DNA from 3 places in the Dickeya parazeae Ech586 genome. Region 1 is predicted to be linked to each of the others. Evidence: predicted binding sites of a transcription regulator. Region 1 holds the regulator's gene; each other region holds the start of a gene.

What was found. Region 1 encodes PurR, which represses purine synthesis genes. Its sites were predicted from a motif close to CANGCAAACGTTTGCNTG; they were not measured.
Region 2: DD586_RS17465 (nucleoside-specific channel-forming protein Tsx) is a predicted target of PurR. The motif match lies at 4,122-4,139, and genes of this name have one in related genera.
Region 3: purH (bifunctional phosphoribosylaminoimidazolecarboxamide formyltransferase/IMP cyclohydrolase) is a predicted target of PurR. The motif match lies at 1,665-1,682, and genes of this name have one in related genera.

Annotation. Positions count from the first base shown of each region.
Region 1 covers NC_013592.1:1,886,809-1,892,865, forward strand. Annotated here, with positions in the region: gene DD586_RS08280 (MATE family efflux transporter) at 1-248, opposite strand, end outside; gene DD586_RS08285 (riboflavin synthase) at 528-1,184, shown strand; gene cfa (cyclopropane fatty acyl phospholipid synthase) at 1,319-2,470, opposite strand; gene purR (HTH-type transcriptional repressor PurR) at 2,894-3,919, opposite strand; gene cydH (cytochrome bd-I oxidase subunit CydH) at 4,305-4,394, shown strand; gene DD586_RS08300 (C40 family peptidase) at 4,498-5,502, opposite strand; gene DD586_RS08305 (Grx4 family monothiol glutaredoxin) at 5,833-6,057, shown strand, end outside.
Region 2 covers NC_013592.1:4,012,259-4,018,315, forward strand. Annotated here, with positions in the region: gene pdhR (pyruvate dehydrogenase complex transcriptional repressor PdhR) at 1-311, opposite strand, end outside; gene DD586_RS17450 (amino acid permease) at 964-2,310, shown strand; gene ampE (beta-lactamase regulator AmpE) at 2,420-3,274, opposite strand; gene ampD (1,6-anhydro-N-acetylmuramyl-L-alanine amidase AmpD) at 3,281-3,841, opposite strand; gene DD586_RS17465 (nucleoside-specific channel-forming protein Tsx) at 4,258-5,121, shown strand; gene nadC (carboxylating nicotinate-nucleotide diphosphorylase) at 5,306-6,057, shown strand, end outside.
Region 3 covers NC_013592.1:271,811-277,867, reverse strand. Annotated here, with positions in the region: rRNA gene DD586_RS01235 (16S ribosomal RNA) at 1-1,230, opposite strand, end outside; gene purH (bifunctional phosphoribosylaminoimidazolecarboxamide formyltransferase/IMP cyclohydrolase) at 1,839-3,428, shown strand; gene purD (phosphoribosylamine--glycine ligase) at 3,444-4,733, shown strand; gene DD586_RS01220 (DUF1481 domain-containing protein) at 4,833-5,543, opposite strand; gene hupA (nucleoid-associated protein HU-alpha) at 5,548-5,820, opposite strand.

The DNA.
Region 1 (6,057 bases):
CGGTCCCGGCGCCCGGAACCGTTGAGGTTCGCCACGACGGGTGTCAGCGCCATCAGCAAACCGTGACCGAACAGGATAACGGGCAACCAGATGGATGTCCCCACGGCTACGGCGGCCATATCCGTGGCGCTGTAGGAACCTGCCATGATGGTATCCACCACACCCATTGAGGTTTGTGATACTTGAGCGATGATGACCGGGATAGCCAGCGCCAGCAAATGACGGGCTTCTGATAAGTACTTCTGCACGAAAACACCTTCCTAATGCAGGATGGAGAGAGATCTCTAATGAGGAGAGAAAGACAATCATCCTTTATTTTTACGAAAAAAGATGAAGTATTGTAACTATTTGCCAACAGTAAACCAATGATTGACTGACAGAGAATGATCCCGTTTGGTTTTCCTGATGATATGGTGCAAACTGCCTGACATAAGTGAACGTCGCCACTGTCGGGCGTCGGCCGCTATGCCGCGCCGCTGTCGTGGGGCGTTCACGCCTATTACTGATCAGGAGGCAAGCTCAACACCATGTTTACCGGTATTGTTCAGGGCACGGCGACCGTCGTGTCCGTCGATGAAAAACCCAATTTCCGCACCCATGTCGTTCAACTGCCCCCCGAACTGTTGCCGGGACTGGAAACGGGCGCATCCGTAGCGCACAACGGTTGCTGCCTGACTGTCACCCATATTGACGACGATCGGGTGAGTTTTGATCTGATTAAAGAGACACTGCGGTTGACCAATCTGGGTGACGTGAAGGTCGGCGATCGGGTTAATGTGGAGCGTGCAGCCAAATATGGCGATGAAATTGGCGGGCATGTCATGTCTGGTCATATCATGTGCACGGCGGAAATCGTGAAAATTCTGACGTCGGAAAATAATCATCAGATCTGGTTCCGGCTGTCTGATGAGTCGCAGATGAAATATGTGTTGCACAAGGGATTTATTGGTATTGATGGTATCAGCCTGACGGTAGGTGAAGTGACCCGTAGCCGTTTCTGCGTGCACCTGATTCCGGAAACGCTGCAACGCACGACGCTGGGGCAAAAACGCCTGGGCGACCGTATCAATATCGAAATTGACCCGCAGACTCAGGCCATTATCGACACGGTTGAGCGTGTTATGGCTCGTCAGGCAGAGCAGCAACAAGCGCTGGCGGCAGAGCTTGCTGCGAAGAGTGAATAAAAGACGCCTGAACGCGTGTTATTCCTGTTAGCCATAATAAAACCGGCAGCCAGACTCCAGACTGCCGGTTTTTGTTTGTGGCTCTTAATTCGTGAGGCGAGGGCGACAGGAGTGGGCGATGTGCCGCCACCCGTTCATCGTGCCACGCGCATACCGCCTTCAATCCCTTCGACACTGAATAACACCTGCCAGAGTTGGATGTTGCGTGCGCGAAACGCACCGGCACAGGCGTTAAGGTAATAACTGAACATCCGCCGGAAGCGCTCGGGGTAGCGTGCTGACAGGGTCGGCCAGTGCTGCTGGAAGCGCTCGTGCCAGGCCATAAGGGTACGGTCATAGTCCGCGCCGAAATTGTGCCAGTCTTCCATGACCAGATAAGGCTCGCTGCGCTGGGCGATATGCTGCACTGAGGGTAAACACCCATTAGGGAAGATGTATTTGTCTATCCAGGCATCGACCTTGAGGCTGGTTTCGTTTGCGCCGATGGTATGCAACAGGAACAAACCGGTGGATTTGAGGTTTTTTCTGACCACCCTGAAGTAAGTATCGTAATTTTTCGGACCGACATGTTCGAACATGCCGACGGAAACGATACGGTCAAACTGCCGATTCAGATCGCGATAGTCCTGTAGCAGAATGGTGACATCCAGATCCTGACAACGTTGTTGCGCCAATGCCTGTTGCTCGCGGGAGATGGTCACACCGGTTACGCTAACACCGTAATGGCGGGCGGCAAATTCGGCCAGACCACCCCAGCCGCAGCCGATATCCAGCAGTGTCATTCCCCGGCGTAACTGCAATTTTTCGCAAATGAGGCGCAGCTTATCTTGTTGTGCCTGCTCCAGGGTTTCGGCTTGTTTCCAGTAACCACAGGAGTACTGCATGTACGGGTCTAGCATCAGGCTAAAAAGATCATTACCGAGGTCGTAATGCTCCTTACCTACAATCCATGCCCGCCGACGCGATTGCAGATTGGTCAGGCGAGCCATCAGTATCCGTAGCGTATCCTGCCAACGCTGGGGCAGTTGCTTCTCCAGCCCGGCGCGTATCGCTCGATGGAAAAACATGTCTAGCCGTTCACATTCCCACCAGCCATCCATGTAACTTTCGCCCAGACCCAGTGACCCGTCACGCAATATGCGCTTGAACAGTTCAGGGTTTTTGACCTGAATATCAAACGGTCGCGAACCGTTAATGGCGATATTCGCGGCCGACAGCATTTCATTAACCAGTTGGAACCAGGGTTGACTGGGGGTACCCAGATCCTCCACGTAAGATGAACTCATAACTTCTCCCTACCTTGCCAGATACATGCGTTATACGGGATAAACCAGACAAATATCGCGATGGAGGGTATTCGATGTACCCATTCCACACGTCATCGTCTATCCCTGAGAGCCTCAGAGGAAAATAAGAGACAAGCCGACACGAAAGGCGTCTACCCCGGCCGTGACAAACGGTGTAACAGTCATTAGTGGGGTAGAAAAAGTAAGGCGATGCGTATTGCTAAAAGCATCGTCTGATCATGGTTATTGTCGTCAATGACAGTGACAAGTGTATGACTGCTTTAACCCGGCGACAAGATTCATCGGGCTAAAGCAGCACATTGCGTTCTATATTAGGGTGCCAGGGAGACACGCTTTAGCGCTCTACGGCGCGGTATAACGGCGGTTGATTCGCCAGCGTGCGATAACGAAATCGTCTGGCTATTAACGGCGATAATCGAGATACGGGCCGTCAGCAACGGAACGGCGCTCGATCAGCGTCGGGTGGACTTCGATGGTTTGCGCTTCCTCGCGTTTGCTGGTGATGCGGTCAAGCAGCATGGAGAACGCCGCCTGTCCCAGCCGTTCCTTAGGCTGATGAATGGTCGTGAGCGCCGGCGTAAAATAGCGGGAGTGGCGTACATTGTCGTAACCGATCACCGAAATATCCTGCGGTACACGCAGGCCCAGTTCATCCGCCGCACAAATCGCTCCCATAGCCATAATATCGCCGCCGCAGAATACCGCGGTCGGTCGCTGCTTTTGCGCCAGAATCTGATGCATGGCTTTGTAGCCGGATTCGGGTTCAAAGTCACCCTGAACCACCCATTCGTCACGCAGGGGGATATCCGCTTCTTTCAGCGCTTTCAGAAAGCCCAAATAACGCCCGCTGCCGGTATTGCGCCCCTGAGAACCGGGGATGGCACCGATATCACGATGCCCGCGCTCAATCAGATAGCGACCGGCCATATACCCACCGGCAAACGCATTATCAATAATGGTATCGGTGAAATCGCTGTGGGCTTCGCCCCAATCCATGACGACCATCGGAATATGGCGATAATCCGCCAGCATTGACAGCAGTTCAGGCGGGTACTCGGCACACATCACCAGCAGGCCATCCACGCGTTTTTGCGCCAGCATGGACAGGTAAGCACGCTGTTTATCCTGATTATTGTGAGAGTTACACAGAATCAACGTGTAACCTCTGGCGTAGCAACTGTTTTCCACCGCTTCGATAATTTCGGCGAAATAGGGTGCTTCGCTGGAGGTCGCCAGCAGCCCGATAGATTTGGTGTGGTTGACTTTCAGGCTTCGGGCCACCGCACTGGGTGAATAATGCAATTCATCAATCGCTGCGCGTACCGCAGCCTTGGTCTCTTCGGCGACGAAACGTGTTTTATTAATCACGTGTGATACGGTTGTGGTTGAAACGCCTGCGCGTTTTGCCACATCTTTAATCGTTGCCATCTAAAGTGACTCCTGAACTCATCTGTTACAGTCGTGGGTCTGTTACAGCAGTAAATATGTTGTTAATCGTTTGCCTGCGTGAATTTTGCTCCTGCTGGACAACAAGGCAACATTTCAGTAGGAGACATGCCGAGGTGTGTAGCTTGAAGGGAGGGCTGACGCTTCGACCAACGCAGTGTACACGGTAAACTGCGGATTTTGGCCGATTTAGAGCAAAAGGGGAAGAGGCAATTCGTGTTATCTCTGTGACGCAGAAATCGGTTTTTTGACTTCAGTCGGGTAATAATAGACCTATACTTTATGTGCTTGCCCATCCGCCGGGATACGGTGTTGATTCAGACATAACGGGATGATGGCGATCATCAGTCATATACAGGAGAATACGATGGATACAAATTTGAAAATGTCGCTGTGTAGTACGTTGGTCGCACTCGTGGTGATCATTGTTTTTAGTTTCACTGCGGTATTGAACTGATAGCAGATCGCCAGTGGTGTAAAAAGAAAACAGAAAAGGGGCTAGTGCCCCTTTTCTCGTTATTCATTAAGCCATTTAGCCGATTGTTATTGACGAATATCCGTTAGCGAATGGTCTTCGGTGTCACCACGCGGCGAGCGCCGACATAATGATCCTGCCAGTAATCTTCACTCAATTTACTGATTTTGATGTCAGAACCCGAGCGCGGTGACTGGATAAAACGACCATTGCCCAGGTAGACGCCAACGTGGTCGGCAGCACCGCGGTTGGTGATACGGAAGAACACCAGGTCACCGCTTTCCAGTTCGCTTTTCTTGATGGGCGCCGCGTCACGCAGGTGGAACATCTCATTGGCTGTGCGCGGAATCGAGATTTTTACCACATCTTTATAGGCGTAATACACCAGCCCGCTGCAATCAAAACCTGAATAAGGCGTTGCGCCGCCCCAATGGTACGGTTTACCGATTTGGCTCATCAGCTTGTTCATGGCAGTCAATTTGGCGTGCTGATAGCGTTTTTGGTGAGCAGCACTGATGGTCAGCGCCGCTTTATCGTGTTTGCCTTTCTTGCTTTTACCATGTGAAGACGTGGCGGCTACCTCATCTTCTTCATCGACCGCCGCTTTACCTTTTTTATGCGCGTTTTTCGCGACCACGAGTTCATGCGCTTTGTGGCTGGTTTTAGCCTGCGCCGGTGTTTCTTTCTTTGCTGCGTCTTTTTTCGTGGTTTTCGCTAATGCAGCCTTAGTGGTATGCGTGCTTTTCTCTGGCTGCGATTTTGTATGGGAGGAATGGGCTGCCGCCGCCACCGACTTTTTGTCCGCAGACTTTTTGTCATTGTGCGACTTCGCGTTTTTATCGTGACTGGCTACGGTTTTGGCTGGCGTAGGCTTTGCGTGTTTTTCCGGTTTTTTGCCGTGGGTCGGCTCCGTGCCTTTTTTGTTAGCATTTTTGGCAACTTTGTTCTTTTTGGATTCATCAAGCGCTTTATTCGCCGTTTCTACACCAGATTTGCGTGGTGGCACTGCCCCGCCGTGCGGATTAGCCAGCGCCAGACCAGAAAATAGATTACTGAAAAATAATAAAAAGAGCGTAATAAATAACCGCATGATAGTTCTGACCGAATGTTGTCCTCAATCGTTCAATCTTTACAGTATTCCCGAAAATGACCTGATAAAAAAGCGGGAGATAGAATAATCCTACTACAAAATAGTGAGAAAACGTTAACAACGGTGTTTGCTGCTTAATTATCCGGCGATTTGGCGTCGCTTTGTACCGTTAGCGCGTCACCCGGATAAAACCCTATAAAAGATAGCGTTTTTTTGTGGCCGTCGCTATCGTTAGAATACAAAACAAAAGAAGCGGTATGCCACGGTTTGCCGCGAGTCATATGAGCGGCTCTTAAGGGCTGCTCATCACGCGCTTGAGGAAGCAATAGAATGACGACAACGACACTTGAAAAAATTCAGCGCCAGATTGCTGAAAACCCGATTCTGCTGTACATGAAAGGCTCTCCCAAACTGCCGAGCTGCGGTTTTTCTGCTCAGGCGGTACAGGCGTTGTCGGCGTGTGGCGAACGTTTTGCCTATGTAGATATTTTGCAGAACCCGGATATCCGCGCCGAATTGCCGAAATATGCCAATTGGCCGACATTCCCGCAGCTG
Region 2 (6,057 bases), 2.1 Mb from region 1:
CGAGTTTCGAGGAGGTCGAACTGGGATTCCGGATGGTTAATTAACAGCTCCGCCAGCGGGTCGCTAACGCTCTGCCACAGGTTATTCTGAACAAAGGTACCGCCACCCTGACGGCGCAACAGTAGCCCTTTGGCTTCCAACCGTTGGATAGCCTCGCGTAGCGAGGGGCGGGAAACATCGAACTGTTTTGCCAGTTCACGTTCCGGTGGCAGCTTCTCTCCAGGACGCAAGGTTCCCTCAAGGATCAGAAACTCCAGTTGCTGTTCAATCACATCTGACAGTTTAGGTTGACGGATCTTGCTGTAGGCCATGTGAATTCTTCCCGGCGAAAAAGCGCGGAGTCAATTGGTAATACCAATTTTAAAAACATGACGCACAAAGTAACAAAGTATTCACCTTCTGTCCATACAGACGATGAGCGAAATTACCAATCACCTTAGTTTTTAACAAATGCCCAGAATCTTGTAGCAAAAGCACGAATCGTTCAGTGGTATTACCATTTATTAAAGCTCGCCAGTTTTAACTTTTTTGAAACTCGAGTCAGGCAAAGCTGAACCGTTCAACCTGCCATTTAATGAATTTAAAATCACAATAAACGAATAAAAAACCAACAAGTCCAATTCACAGACCATGACCTTATTTTGGCCCTCCCGAACATATCGCGCGTGTATGACATGGAAAAGGCAACGACGTTTCTCCCCCTGTAAACAACGGTAAAAGCGCAAAGCCGTACCGTACAGATGACGGTGATCATGACATCACACTTTTATGTCATGCCTCGCAAGAAATCAGTGCAATTCTGTGCGCATATCACTATTCTCTGACGCGCGATAGCACTGGCGGCGATTTAAGTTTGTCAGCGTCGTAAATATAAAATTACACACACGTAAAAAGACAAACGTGCCAGCCCGCGCCACACCGTCGGTGAACGGTTTGTCTTTTCATCGGCAGAGGGTAAAAAGCATGCAAGATCAACAAGACGGTACGCTACAACGCGGACTGAAAAACCGTCACATACAGTTGATTGCTCTGGGGGGCGCGGTTGGAACCGGGTTGTTCCTCGGTATCGCACAAACGATCAAGATGGCCGGGCCATCCGTTCTGCTGGGCTATGCAATCGGCGGTCTGATTGCGTTTTTCATCATGCGCCAGTTAGGTGAAATGGTGGTGGAAGAGCCGGTTGCCGGTTCATTTAGCCACTTTGCCTATAAATACTGGGGCAACTTCGCCGGTTTCGCTTCCGGCTGGAACTACTGGGTGCTGTATGTGCTGGTGGCGATGGCGGAGCTAAGCGCCGTTGGTATCTATGTACAATACTGGTGGCCGGATATTCCTACCTGGGTGTCCGCTGCAGTGTTCTTTGTCGTGATCAACGCCATTAACCTTGCCAACGTGAAGATGTACGGCGAGCTGGAATTCTGGTTTGCGATTATCAAGGTGGTGGCGATTGTCGGCATGATCGTGTTCGGTGGCTGGCTGTTGCTCAGTGGCCACGGCGGGCCGGACGCATCCATTACCAATCTTTGGGCGCAGGGTGGTTTCTTCCCCAACGGCATCAGCGGTCTGGTGATGGCGATGGCGGTTATCATGTTTTCTTTCGGTGGTCTGGAACTGGTGGGCATTACAGCAGCAGAAGCAGACAAACCGGAAGAGAGCATTCCGCGCGCGACCAATCAGGTCATCTATCGTATCCTGATTTTCTACGTCGGCTCATTAACGGTGCTGCTGTCGCTCTATCCGTGGGGCAAAGTGGTTGAAGGCGGTAGTCCGTTCGTTATGATTTTCCACGCACTGAATAGTGAGCTGGTGGCTAACATCCTGAATATTGTGGTGCTGACTGCGGCGCTGTCGGTATACAACAGTTGCGTTTACTGCAACAGCCGTATGCTGTACGGCCTGGCTAAGCAGGGAAATGGCCCACAATCGCTGCTGAAAGTAGACCGTCGCGGTGTGCCGGTGGTCGCTATCGGCGTATCTGCGCTGGCTACCGCCCTGTGCGTACTAATCAACTATGTGTTGCCGGGCAAAGCGTTTGAGCTGCTGATGGCGCTGGTTGTGTCTGCTCTGGTTATCAACTGGGCGATGATCAGTCTGGCGCATCTGAAATTCCGTGCGACCAAAGACCGCGAAGGCGCGCAGACCCGATTTAAAGCGTTGTGGTTCCCGTACGGCAACTACCTGTGTCTGGCATTTATGGCAGGTATTCTGGTCATCATGTCCCTGACGCCAGGTATCCAGATTTCGGTCTTATTGATTCCTATCTGGTTGCTCGTGCTGGGCATCGGCTATCGTTTTAAAACACGCCAATAACACTTTCCTTTCTTAGAAAAACACCATCCTTTCTCAGTATGGCCGCCGCAGCGGCCATACTGTTTTCATGATGTTCCCATCTTCACAGCAACGTGACTCTCACGATAGGTTAGACCAGCGTACCGTAGATGGTGAGTAACGCCACGACGACAACCAACACCAGCGTCACTTTTTTCGCCAGCGACACTGCCGCTCTCGGGGTAGAAATCGGGTCGCCATGCGGTTCACGTTCAAGTGAAAACTGCGCCAGTTTCGTCAGAACCCAGTACTGAGAAGAGTGTGTGTCCATCATGGCGGCAAACCAGGCGGGCAATGCCTTCTCACCGTGCCCCAGCAACGCATAAGCGGCACCGGCCAACCGTACCGGAATCCAGTCCAACCAATGCAGTAAGGTATCAACCCCCGAATTCGCTCGTTCCAGAGGAGTATGATGACGGGCCAGGCAGCACTGCCGGGCGCGCAACACGGTGTAACCCACCAATGCTACCGGACCATAAGGCCCCGCCGCGACAAACCAGAACAATGGAGCCAGATAAAAGCGGAAATTCAACCACAGCAACGCGTTTTGTAATTCCTTTAAACGTTCACGTTCGCTGCCATCGAGCGGCAGGCCATGAATCAGCGCCAGCTCCTCAGCCATTTCCCGGCAGGCATCCGCCTCACCACGCTGAGCGCTCTGAATATAGCGGTGGTAATGCTGGCGTATTTCACCCGCGCCAATGCACAGCAAGCCAACAGCGATCCACAACAGCAACAGCGGCAAGCCAAACAACCACCCGCTGAGCACCCACTGCGCCGCCAACACCACCGCCATGCCCATAATAGATAACAGCAATGTTTGCACCAGCGATGGGGCGGAAAGATGACGAAACACCCGTTCCAAATGGTGATCCAGTTGCCAGTGGTCGCCACGTTTAAACAACCGCTCCCATCCCAGGACCAACAATAGGCTAAACAACGTCATCTGTGATTACTCCCCTTGTTCTGGTGGTGTCTGCCATAACTGTTGATATCGCGCCCAGTCGAACGCCGGGCCGGGGTCAGTCTTACGACCCGGTGCAATATCACTGTGTCCGGTAATACGTTCAGGCGTAATGCCATAAGTTTCACTCAGCAGGCGGGTAACGTCTGCCAGCCGGGCGTATTGTTCTGTGGTAAATGGCAGCGTATCAGTGCCTTCCAGCTCGATACCAATCGAAAAATCATTACAACGCTCTCGTCCATCAAACTGCGACACGCCGGCATGCCAGGCTCGTTGATCAAATGCCACATACTGTACAATTTCACCGTTACGACGAATCAGGCAATGCGCTGACACCCTCAGGTGGCATATGGACGCAAAATAAGGATGCGTCGTTGCGTCCAGCGTACCGGTAAAGAGTTGGTCGATGTAAGGCCCGCCGAATTCGCCTGGGGGCAAACTGATGTTGTGAATCACCAGCAAAGAAGGCAACTCGCCTTGCGGACGCTCATCCTGATGTGGCGACAAAACGCGTCTGGCCTCTGTCAACCAGCCATGCTCCACTCTCATCACCGCTCCTTTGATTCTTCCTGGCCGTCAAAACACGATCATCACCGGAACACATATTGCCCGGAAACAATCAGATATCGCACCACTAGCGTTAACCGACTGATCGCACTCATCATGCAAACATCTTACCGCATCTGCCCTGTTCCTGACCTGTTAAAAAACCATTCCGGTTTATTCGCGATTGTTCTTTCAACGCCTGCACACAAACCATGATGTTCTGCCCTTCTTCTGGTATGCTGCGCCCCCTCTTTCCGGCAAGCAGTCGACACGTACGCCATAACAAGCAAACGTTTTCGTCTTCTGCCCATCACCGGGAGGTTTTTCAGCAGTTATTTTGTTATTACAGCCCGAATCAATCTGCGCCTCCCCGGCCAACCAAGCCGCTGACGCGCTATCGGGCAACACAGAGAATCGTCATGAAAAAAATCCTTGCCGCCTGTGCAATCAGCACATTGTCATACAGTTTACCCACCGTTGCGGACACTAACGCCCCGCAATACCTCTCGGACTGGTGGCACCAGAGCATCAATGTGGTTGGCAGCTATCACACCCGTTTCGGACCCCAGTTAAACAATGATGTGTATCTGGAATATGAAGCGTTCGCCCGTAAAGACTGGTTTGATTTCTATGGCTATGTTGATGTGCCGAAAACCTTTGGCGCAGGTAATACGCCTGACCGTGGTATCTGGAATAAAGGCTCTCCGCTGTTCATGGAAATCGAACCTCGTTTCTCGATTGATAAACTGACCAACACGCAGTTGGGGTTCGGCCCATTCAAAGAGTGGTATGTCGCTAACAACATTATCTACGATCAGGGTCGTAATAATGACTCGCGCCAGAGCACCTGGTATGTCGGTCTGGGCACCGATATCAATACTGGTACGGATCTGTCGTTGTCCGCCAATATCTACGCCAAATACCAGGGACAGAACTACAGCGCGCCGAATGAAGATCGCTGGGACGGCTACCGTTTTAAAATCAAATACTTTTATCCGATCACATCGTTGTGGGGAGGCAAGCTGACCTATATCGGCTTTACCAACTTCGACTTCGGATCCGACCTGGCTGACGCCGCTGGCCCGTCTCGCACCAGTAACGCCATTGCCTCCAGCCATATTCTGGCGCTGAACTATGACCACTGGCACTACTCCGTCGTTGCCCGTTACTTCCATAACGGCGGCCAGTGGGCTGATGGCACCGAACTGGATTTCGGCCGTGGCCCGTTCAATGTCCGCTCTACAGGGTGGGGCTATTATCTGGTAGCCGGTTACAACTTCTGATCTTTGCTATGATGTATCCCGGCCATGGCCGGGATACGAAAACCCCGCCAGGATGGGTTGTTACTCACCATGTCAGACCTGGCGGGTTGCGCCAACAAAACAAATAATACATTGAATTGAAATAGTTTTTAAAATCACCCATTAACGGGATAGCATACATTCCGGATTCCATCGGAGTAGCATCATGACAACACGCCGTTATAGTCAGGAGCAGCGCCAGGCGGAACTGCTCAGCCGTATTGAGCAAGATATCCCCGCCAGCGTACAGCAGGCATTACGCGAAGACCTGGGGGGAGAAGCCAACCCGGAGCATGACCTCACCGCACAATTGTTACCCAATGACACTGTCGCCAGCGCGGTCATCATTACCCGCGAAGCTGGTATATTCTGCGGTCAGCGCTGGGTAGACGAGGTGTTCCGTCAGTTGGGCAACGTCATCACCATCGACTGGTTGGTTCAAGACGGTGATGTACTGACGGAAAATCAACCGCTGTGCCAGTTGCAGGGGTCTTCCCGTATACTGCTTACCGGTGAACGCACCGCGCTGAATTTCCTGCAAACGCTCTGCGGTGTGGCAACCGAAGTGAGTCGTTATGTCGCACAACTGGCAGGCACGCCTACCCGGTTGCTGGACACGCGAAAAACGCTGCCCGGCTTGCGCACTGCGCTGAAATACGCGGTACTGTGCGGTGGTGGGAGCAATCATCGCCTCGGCCTGGCCGATGCATTCCTGATCAAAGAAAACCACATTATTGCCGCAGGCTCCATCAGGCAGGCGGTTGAAAAAGCCTTCCAGTTGCGTAGCAATGTGCCGGTAGAAGTCGAGGTAGAAACCCTCGACGAACTGCAACAAGCGCTGGGTGCCGGGGCGGACATTATTATGCTGGACAACTTCACGCTGGATGCTATCCGCGAAGCCGTCACCCTGACCGATGG
Region 3 (6,057 bases), 1.6 Mb from region 1:
TGTGTAGCCCTACTCGTAAGGGCCATGATGACTTGACGTCATCCCCACCTTCCTCCGGTTTATCACCGGCAGTCTCCCTTGAGTTCCCACCATTACGTGCTGGCAACAAAGGATAAGGGTTGCGCTCGTTGCGGGACTTAACCCAACATTTCACAACACGAGCTGACGACAGCCATGCAGCACCTGTCTCAGAGCTCCCGAAGGCACACCCGCATCTCTGCAGGCTTCTCTGGATGTCAAGAGTAGGTAAGGTTCTTCGCGTTGCATCGAATTAAACCACATGCTCCACCGCTTGTGCGGGCCCCCGTCAATTCATTTGAGTTTTAACCTTGCGGCCGTACTCCCCAGGCGGTCGATTTAACGCGTTAGCTCCGGAAGCCACGGTTCAAGACCACAACCTCCAAATCGACATCGTTTACAGCGTGGACTACCAGGGTATCTAATCCTGTTTGCTCCCCACGCTTTCGCACCTGAGCGTCAGTCTTCGTCCAGGGGGCCGCCTTCGCCACCGGTATTCCTCCAGATCTCTACGCATTTCACCGCTACACCTGGAATTCTACCCCCCTCTACGAGACTCTAGCCTGTCAGTTTTGAATGCAGTTCCCAGGTTAAGCCCGGGGATTTCACATCCAACTTAACAGACCGCCTGCGTGCGCTTTACGCCCAGTCATTCCGATTAACGCTTGCACCCTCCGTATTACCGCGGCTGCTGGCACGGAGTTAGCCGGTGCTTCTTCTGCGGGTAACGTCAATGAACAGGGTTATTAACCCTGCTCCCTTCCTCCCCGCTGAAAGTGCTTTACAACCCGAAGGCCTTCTTCACACACGCGGCATGGCTGCATCAGGCTTGCGCCCATTGTGCAATATTCCCCACTGCTGCCTCCCGTAGGAGTCTGGACCGTGTCTCAGTTCCAGTGTGGCTGGTCATCCTCTCAGACCAGCTAGGGATCGTCGCCTAGGTGAGCCTTTACCTCACCTACTAGCTAATCCCATCTGGGCACATCCGATGGCAAGAGGCCCGAAGGTCCCCCTCTTTGGTCTTGCGACGTTATGCGGTATTAGCTACCGTTTCCAGTAGTTATCCCCCTCCATCAGGCAGTTTCCCAGACATTACTCACCCGTCCGCCGCTCGTCACCCAGGGAGCAAGCTCCCTTGTGCTACCGCCCGACTTGCATGTGTTAGGCCTGCCGCCAGCGTTCAATCTGAGCCATGATCAAACTCTTCAATTTAAAGTTTGATGTGTTTTCCGAAGAAAACGGTGCTCAAAGAATTTACTGTTTATTCGTAATGAATTAACTGTTGTCACTCTTCAAGACTTTCACTAATTTTTTAGTGAAGCGTCCTGCGAGTGCCCACACAGATTGTCTGATTGATTGTTAAAGAGCAGTGCGACCGGCCTGAGCCTGCTGTCGCGAGGTGGCGTATACTACGCTTTCCTCATGAAGTGTCAACGATTATTTTCGTTTCCGCTTCCTGACACCGCGCTGCGTTGCCGCTGTTGCCGTGTCAGTGGGGTCGCATTATAGGGCGTTCCTCGCTGACCGCAACCGGTATTTTTGATTAAATCGCGCGTTCGCTGCATTCCACAGCAAAAGGCCAGCTTATACCTTATTTTGCACAGAGTTATCCACAACCCTGGCATTTTTTGAAATTTGGCGAGCATCACGCAAACGTTTTCGCTACAATTCCTCCCCTGATGAATGACACATATTCGTGGGTGCGTTAGCTGAATATTGGCGACTCAATCCGTATTTTTCTTTATATGACTGTCACTATTCACGTAACGATTCACGTAACGCTCTTTAAAGTAAGAACCTAGTCAGGGGATCAAACCATCATGCAACAACGTCGTCCTATCCGTCGTGCTTTGCTCAGCGTATCTGATAAAGCCGGTATCGTTGAATTTGCCCAGTCTTTGTCACAGCGTGGCATTGAACTGCTCTCTACCGGGGGCACAGCTCGCCTGCTGGCCAATGCGGGTCTGCCGGTAACAGAGGTTTCCGATTACACAGGCTTTCCGGAAATGATGGACGGACGCGTCAAAACTCTGCACCCCAAAGTGCATGGCGGTATTCTGGGCCGTCGCGGTCAGGATGATGCCGTTATGGCTCAGCATCATATCCAGCCAATCGATATGGTGGTCGTCAATCTCTACCCATTTGCCCAGACCGTCGCTAAAGCCGACTGTACGCTGGAAGACGCCGTAGAAAATATTGATATCGGCGGCCCGACAATGGTGCGCTCCGCTGCCAAGAACCATAATGACGTGGCGATTGTCGTTAAAAGCAGTGACTACACGGCAATCATCGAGGAGATGGATGCCAACGACGGTTCTCTGACTTATGAAACCCGTTTTGATCTGGCTATCAAGGCATTCGAGCATACGGCAGCTTACGACAGCATGATCGCCAACTATTTTGGCAGCAAAGTTCCGGCCTACCACGGCGACACCACCCAGCCTGCTGGTCGTTTCCCTCGTACGCTAAACCTGAACTTCATTAAAAAGCAGGATATGCGCTACGGTGAAAACAGCCACCAGCAAGCCGCCTTCTATATAGAAGAGCATATCTCTGAGGCATCGGTGGCTACCGCTCAACAAGTACAGGGTAAAGCCCTTTCCTACAACAATATCGCGGATACCGATGCCGCACTGGAATGCGTGAAAGAATTCGCCGAACCAGCCTGCGTTATCGTTAAGCATGCCAACCCCTGCGGCGTGGCAATCGGTGATTCGATTCTGGACGCTTATGAGCGCGCTTACAAAACTGACCCGACATCGGCGTTTGGCGGGATCATCGCCTTTAACCGCGAGTTGGATGAAGCCACCGCGCAAGCCATTATCAGTCGTCAGTTCGTTGAAGTGATTATTGCGCCTGCCGCCAGCGATGCTGCGCTGAAGGTTACCGCCGCCAAGCAAAACGTCCGTGTACTGATCTGCGGCCAGTGGCAACAACGTGTTTCTGGACTGGATTTCAAACGCGTCAACGGTGGCCTGCTGGTGCAGGATCGCGATTTAGGCATGGTAGACGCCGCTCAACTACGCGTAGTCACCGAACGCCAGCCAACGCAGACCGAACTGCGTGATGCCCTGTTCTGCTGGAAAGTAGCGAAATTCGTTAAATCCAACGCCATTGTTTATGCACGCGATAACATGACTATCGGTATCGGCGCCGGTCAAATGAGCCGCGTTTACTCGGCCAAGATCGCAGGTATCAAAGCCAGTGACGAAGGGCTGGAAGTGAAGGGTTCCGTGATGGCATCCGACGCGTTCTTCCCGTTCCGTGATGGCATCGATGCCGCTGCTGCCGTTGGTATCACTTGCGTGATTCAACCTGGCGGTTCCATTCGCGATGACGAAGTCATCGCCGCTGCTAACGAGCACGGCATTGCGATGCTGTTTACCGACATGCGTCACTTCCGTCATTAATCCGGGGCTACAACAATGAATATTTTGATTATTGGTAATGGTGGTCGCGAACACGCACTGGCCTGGAAAGCAGCCCAGTCTCCGTTGGCTGATAAAGTCTATGTTGCACCAGGTAATGCGGGCACCGCTCTGGAACCTGCGCTGGAAAACGTGAATATCGCCGCGACAGACATCCCGGCATTACTGGATTTCGCTCGCCAGAACGCGATTGGCCTGACTATCGTTGGCCCGGAAGCGCCGCTGGTCATCGGTGTCGTCGACGCATTCCGCGCCGCCGGCCTGAAGATTTTCGGCCCAACGCAGGCGGCAGCCCAGTTAGAAGGTTCCAAAGCCTTTACCAAGGACTTTCTGGCTCGCCAGCATATTCCAACCGCGGAATACCAAAATTTCACCGAGATTGAACCGGCGCTGGAGTATATCCGTCGCAAAGGTGCACCGATTGTTATCAAAGCAGACGGTCTCGCTGCGGGTAAAGGTGTGATCGTTGCCATGACGCTGGAAGAAGCGGAAAACGCGGCCACCGATATGTTGGCGGGTAATGCGTTTGGCGATGCCGGTCACCGTATCGTGGTCGAAGAGTTTCTTGATGGCGAAGAAGCCAGCTTCATCGTCATGGTGGATGGCGAACACGTACTGCCGATGGCGACCAGTCAGGATCACAAACGTGTAGGTGACCAGGATTCCGGCCCTAACACCGGTGGTATGGGCGCTTACTCACCGGCACCGGTGGTGACAGATGACGTCCACCAGCGGGTCATGGATCAGATTATTTGGCCAACCGTGCGCGGCATGGCAGCCGAAGGCAATGTGTATACCGGATTCTTGTACGCAGGCCTGATGATTTCCCCGGATGGTCAGCCGAAGGTGATTGAATTCAACTGCCGTTTCGGTGACCCGGAAACGCAACCTATCATGCTGCGTCTGAAATCCGATCTGGTGGAACTCTGTCTGGCGGCGTGCGACGACAAACTGGATGAGAAAACCTCTGACTGGGATGCCCGTCCATCACTGGGTGTGGTGTTGGCCGCTGGCGGCTATCCGGGGGATTACCGCACCGGTGACGTCATTTCCGGCCTGCCAACCCAGGAAGCAACCGACGGAAAAGTGTTCCATGCCGGTACTAAGCTTAATGGCGACGATGTGGTGACTAACGGCGGACGCGTGTTGTGCGTGACAGCACTGGGGCACAGCGTTGCCGATGCGCAGCAACGCGCTTACGAACTGGCTAAACCCATCCATTGGGAAGGCAGCTTCTGCCGCAGCGATATCGGCTATCGTGCCATCGCTCGCGAACAGAAAGCCTGACTGCCAGTATTCCGCGTTAACAAGGGGCTGCGGCCCCTTATTTTTTGTTTTATGGCACCCGATCTTCCCTGGGCCAGCATTCCCTGACTACCGGGTTAACTACCACGTTTCAGCGGTCGGCTCCCAGCGGCAAAAATCGGCTTCGGCTACCTGCAACAATTGCGTACCTTCCGGCGACTCCAGCCAGGCGATGCCAAGTGGTCCACCAGCATGTTCGTTCTGTTGAGCAATCCAGGCCAGTGAAGCGCGGTCGAAATCGGGGCGTACCGTTTTTCCATCGCATGTGGTCACCTGACCTGCCTTCCAGTGCCCTTGCATCAGTGACACCTTACCCGTTCGCAGCGAATCGCTTAGCGCCAGCAAACGTCGGGCGTCAAACTGATACAACGCAATATCGTCTTCCGACAGAGATTCCCGTCGGTCCGGCAACTGGCGCTGCATAAAGCTCACATTTCCAGACTGATCAAAACGCAGTCTGACTTCTCCCTGTGACGGCGAAGTAGCCGTTTGCTGCACCTCGCGCAATACGCCCTGCTGGAAGCGATACAGGGTTGTTTTGACATCGTTGCCTTGCAACGAACTGAATACCGTCACCAGCGTGGTGAGATGTTGTGGCGTGTCGTCCTTGCGCCATAACCTGACTACACCGCGATCGGCCAGATAACCACTGGCAAACACGGCAGGCGTCGGCGGATGAGAACTACAGGCGGTCAGCCAGCACACCAGCACCGGAACAACCACCCGAATATATCGTCTGCAGAAAAGCAAAAGGGGCGAAATCGCCCCTCTGCTTAAACCTTGTATCAGCATGCGCTTATTTAACAGCGTCTTTCAATGCCTTACCAGATACAAACGCGGGCACATTAGCGGCAGCGATTTTGATTTCTTTACCAGTCTGCGGGTTGCGGCCAGTGCGCTCATTACGATGATTGACTTTGAAAGTACCAAAACCAACTAATTGTACTGCATCACCTTCTTTCAGAGACTCAGTAATCGCTGCCAGAGTAGCTTCCAGAGCAGCTTTAGCCTGGGTCTTGGAAAGGTCAGCTTTGTCAGCAATTACATCAATCAGTTGAGTCTTATTCATAAGTTATCCTTACAGTGTGTTTATCGCTTGCTAAGCATCGAGTGCGACGGATATGCCATCTCCCATCATACTTCGCGCCACAGGTGCCTTGGCTTACCTCGCTCAACCCATTGACTTACTCAAGTAAGATTTCGGGATGCGCTGCGTCACCGTATTCCTGCAACTCGAACTATTTAGGGTGTAGTAGCACTCTCCTGCATACACGCACCGACAGCCACTTTTATTACGCCCCCCAAA